DNA from 2 places in the Tardiphaga alba genome. Region 2 is predicted to be linked to the other one. Evidence: predicted binding sites of a transcription regulator. Region 2 holds the regulator's gene; the other holds the start of a gene.
What was found. The regulator LexA, encoded in region 2, represses DNA repair genes until DNA is damaged. The targets are predictions, from matches to a motif close to TGTTCNNNNTGTGTTCNG.

Region 1 (2,403 bases), 860 kb from region 2:
TCGATGTTGCGGTGCGGTCTGGGGAAACGTGTAAATTGGTGTAACGGGCGGCTGCAGCGACGCGGACTAGCGAGCGATGTGCAAGACCAGGATAGCGACTGCGGCCCACAACAGCATTCCTGTGAAGATCGTCACAAGCGCAGGCGGGCGCATACCCACAAGGCCGAACAATCGGCGCCCGGTCCTTTCGAAAGCGACATCGATCACCGTCTCGATGATGCTGCCGATCACCACCGTTCTCCGCCATCCAATCTGCCCGACATTAGCATCATTGCTGGACCTCTGCCGACGACGGTGGGACGCAGGCGCGTGTTGGCGACAGGAGGACGCCGAGTGCGTTGATAAATGCCATCAACGCAATGAAAGGCTTCCATAAACTGAAAGAGGCCGCCCACTGAGGCGGCCTCCACATACTTCACTACAGCTGAATTCTATCCCGTATGAGCATAAACATGCTGTTCATGCTCTTGGCTCTCCAGGTCTTCTTGCTTTTTCTTCTTATGTTCGGCGAGCTTCTCGCGTTGTGTCTGGGTGCCTTTGACCACTCCAACTTCGTTGGAGGTCCAGCGAGCGACGGCGCCCTTGGAGAGAGCGACTACATCTGACCGCTTCATCTGCATGCACCTCCTTCTATGTCTAATCAGGTTGCCTTGAAGCCTTGCATATATGGTCGCATCGCACAACGTGCATTCTGTAACGACCTATATTTGATTGCCCTGCCAGATAAGTGGCCAGCATCATCCTTGTTTCTTAAATAGCCAATAATTGATGCCGTCAGGCTCTCTCCAGCTATCTTGCGGTAGGTATCCTGATGTTGACAGCGTGTCCTCTACAGCATCGTACTTCCTAAGAGCTTTAGGCTCCAAGTTGGGATAAAAAGTCTGCATTATAATATATTCAGGATCAGCGTCCGATATTAGCAGCTCAATTGCTTCCCTTAGTCTGATGGTTACTTCCATTCTATTGTCTTTTGGGATGCAAAAGTCTGTCTTTTCCTTAGAGTAATCGGGAAGGGATACGACATCTAGCTCTGGTCCGCTTTTAGTGCGGATGCCAAAACAAAGTTCCAGCTTGTTGTTTTCGTCTGTCTCGAAAAGCAGCACAGACATCACGTTGAGCTCATCGGTGTCCGCGTCGAAGCCAAGGATGAACTCCACGACCCACGCATTGCCGTCCGTTTGATCGGCAAGAGGGCCTTCCAGTTCCCCCAGGTCAAACTCATAAGCCATTCAAATCGCAACCTATTGCAAGGATTTACAACCTAGACGGCAAATTCCTTTTCCAAAAGGGTATTGTTCAAAACAGGTCACTGCCATTTTCAAACTAGGCCACTGAGGTCGGAAACAGGCCAGCATTGAATTTTCTAAAAGAACATATTGCGAACAAGGAACAGATAGGGTACGTTGATTCAGCCGAGCGGCGCTGCCGTTCTGCCCGTCTCTTCGATTTGTCCCCGTCGCGAATCCCTTCATAAGGAGCTAGATCAATGGCTGCCAATCCGACTGCCCTGCGTATCGTTGAAGGATCCTCCGTGGACAAATCCAAAGCCCTGGCGGCTGCGCTCTCTCAGATCGAACGTCAGTTCGGCAAGGGCTCCGTGATGAAGCTCGGCAAGAACGACCGCTCGATGGATATCGACGTGATTTCGTCCGGCTCGCTGGGTCTCGACATCGCGCTCGGCGTCGGCGGCCTGCCGAAGGGCCGCATCATCGAGATCTACGGGCCGGAATCCTCGGGCAAGACCACGCTGGCGCTGCATTGCGTGGCCGAAGCGCAGAAGAAGGGCGGTATCTGCGCCTTTATCGATGCCGAACACGCGCTCGATCCGGTCTATGCCCGCAAGCTCGGCGTCAATGTCGATGAACTCCTGATCTCGCAGCCCGATCACGGCGAACAGGCGCTGGAAATCGCCGACACGCTGGTGCGTTCGGGCGCTGTGGACGTGCTAATCATCGACTCCGTGGCCGCGCTCGTGCCGCGCGCCGAACTCGAAGGCGAAATGGGCGATGCGCTGCCCGGCCTTCAAGCTCGTTTGATGAGCCAGGCGCTGCGCAAGCTGACCGCCTCGATCAACAAATCCAACACCATGGTCATCTTCATCAACCAGATCCGCATGAAGATCGGTGTGATGTATGGTTCGCCGGAAACCACCACCGGCGGCAATGCGCTGAAGTTCTACGCGTCGGTTCGTCTCGACATTCGCCGCATCGGCGCGATCAAGGAGCGCGACGAAGTGGTCGGCAACTCGACCCGCGTCAAGGTCGTGAAGAACAAGCTGGCACCGCCCTTCAAGCAGGTCGAATTCGACATCATGTATGGCGAAGGCGTCTCCAAGATGGGCGAAATCCTCGATCTCGGCGTCAAGGCCGGCATCGTCGAGAAGTCCGGCGCCTGGTTCTCCTA
Region 2 (2,403 bases):
CTGCGGATACGGCGGTCCGCGGTGTAGCGGTTCACCATCGAATCCATGTTGCCGCCGGTGACGCCGAAGAACACGCGCGGCTTACCTAGCGCCTTGAACGGCTCGGCCGAATGCCAGTCCGGCTGCGAAATGATGCCGACGCGAAAACCCTGCGCTTCCAAGAGGCGGCCGATGATGGCCATGCCGAATGAGGGATGATCGACATAGGCGTCGCCGGTGACCAGCACGATGTCGCATGCGTCCCAGCCGAGTTCGTCCATCTCGGCACGGCTCATGGGCAGGAATGGCGCAGGCTTGCGCTGCGGCACCAGGAAGGCGCGGGACATCAATGGTTGTTCGGCGACGGCGAGATTTGTCATGCGCCACGCATAAGACTCCGGGAGTCCGAATTCAACGGCGGCGCTGCATATTGAGCGAGAACGATGCAGTCTTTGCCGGCATTGGCGGGAACTGTGACGGCTTCGCTTCGCAGAAGATTATCTTGGTACCACCACGCACCGTAAGCGCGCGCGACCGGGGCAAACAAACGCGCCGTTCCGAATGGGTCGCAAGGACGTCCAGAAAGCGCGAAAGATGACAAAATTAGCCATTGCGGAACACATATGGAACAGATAGTGTTCGTTCATGATTTGTTTCGAGATTCCGTGGCTTAGTCGTCAAGCGTTGCCCGAACTCGCGAACTGCCCTCGATGAGATGCCCTGCAAAGGGTGTCTGCAACGAGGTCCTGAAACACACGCGGCGGCCGACGATCTGTCGTTGAAGACCCGTCAACTGAGGATGGCTTTCAGATGCTCACGCGCAAGCAATACGAACTGCTCCGCTTCATTGACCAGCGACTGAAGGAAGCCGGCGTCCCGCCCTCCTTCGACGAGATGAAGGATGCGCTCGACCTGCGCTCCAAATCCGGCATCCACCGCCTGATTACGGCGCTGGAGGAACGCGGCTTCATCCGCCGCCTGCCGAACCGCGCACGCGCGATCGAAGTGATCAAGCTGCCTGAACTCAACACCGCAGCCCCTGCGAGCGGACGACGCGGCTTCACGCCGAGCGTCATCGAAGGCACGCTGGGCAAGGGCCGCTCCGCGCCCACCCCCGTGGCCAGCGACGATGACGGCGGCCGCACCATCTCGGTGCCGGTGATGGGCCGGATAGCGGCTGGTACGCCCATCGAAGCGCTGCAGACCCGCAGCCATTCGATCAGCGTGCCGCAGGATATGCTCGGCAATGGCGAACATTATGCGCTCGAAGTGCGCGGCGATTCCATGCAGGACGCCGGCATTCTCGATGGCGACATGGCGCTGATCCAGAAATCCGACAGCGCCGACACCGGCGACATCGTCGTGGCGTTGATCGACGACGAGGAAGCCACGCTGAAACGCTTCCGCCGCCGCGGCGCCTCCATCGCGCTGGAGCCGGCGAATGCGGCCTATGAGGTTCGCATCCTGCCGCCGAACCGCGTGCGCATCCAAGGCAAGCTCACCGGCCTCTATCGCCGCTACTGAGCGATGCGCTCGGTAAAAGCGTGATCTGATCCCGAAAACCCATATCCGCTTTTCGGGATCCTGCTCAATCGTCCGGCGCGAGATCCGTCTCCGCCGGCGTTGCATCGACCGGTCCCTGGCGCGTGCGTTGGCCGGTCGAACTCGCAGCTTCCACGGCATCGACAGGTCCGCGCGCCCAGGGCCGCTGCAAGCCGCCTGTGCGCGTCGTCTCCGCTGAGAAACCGTCACCAACGCGCCGCAGACTGGTCGCTCCCTGCCCCTGCAGCCTCTCGCGATCGATCACCATCGCCCGGCAGTTGGTGGGCGCCTGCTTCGCGGTGACGATCAACACCGTGCGCTCACAGTCATCACTGAATGCATCCGGCATCAACGTCAGGGCAATCAGGGCGCCATCACCGAGCGCCGTCACGCAGCCTGACGGATCGCATGACACGCCTTCGCCAAGCGAAGCATCGGTCGGCAATCGCGCATCGGCATCCGCGCCAAGCCATTCCTTGACCAAAAACGCATCCTTGCCGCTGCGCATCACATGTAGCCGGCCGTCACGTCCGCGGACAGCCACGCTCTGGCCGTCACCGGCGATCAGCACGTCAGGCTGCCTTGTGAATGCAGCCCACACTGTTGCCACCGCCAGCGCGATCACGCCCGCATAACGCAACGGCGTGCGCAGCAATGCGAGCAGGATGATGCCGAAACTGGCTGCGATCAGCGGCCCCGTCCCGAAGGCCGACACGCGACCGATCGCACCGGGGAGCCCTGCCACCCACTTGGACACAAAGATCATCCATTGCAGCCCGATCTCCATGATGTGCCAAAACAGACTATCGAAACCGAACGGAATGGCGATCAGGCCCAACAAGCCTGCCGGCATCACCAGTATCGAAACCACCGGCATGGCCA

Region 1: the regulator LexA is predicted to act here: its motif matches at 1,368-1,385, upstream of recA (recombinase RecA).

The regions. Positions count from the first base shown of each region.
Region 1 is NZ_CP036498.1:4,306,530-4,308,932, reverse strand. Features, by position in the region: gene RPMA_RS20590 (hypothetical protein) at 67-231, opposite strand; gene RPMA_RS20585 (hypothetical protein) at 432-620, opposite strand; gene RPMA_RS20580 (hypothetical protein) at 738-1,229, opposite strand; gene recA (recombinase RecA) at 1,487-2,403, shown strand, end outside.
Region 2 is NZ_CP036498.1:3,450,000-3,452,402, forward strand. Features, by position in the region: gene RPMA_RS16255 (YgiQ family radical SAM protein) at 1-359, opposite strand, end outside; gene lexA (transcriptional repressor LexA) at 790-1,503, shown strand; gene RPMA_RS16265 (ComEC/Rec2 family competence protein) at 1,568-2,403, opposite strand, start outside.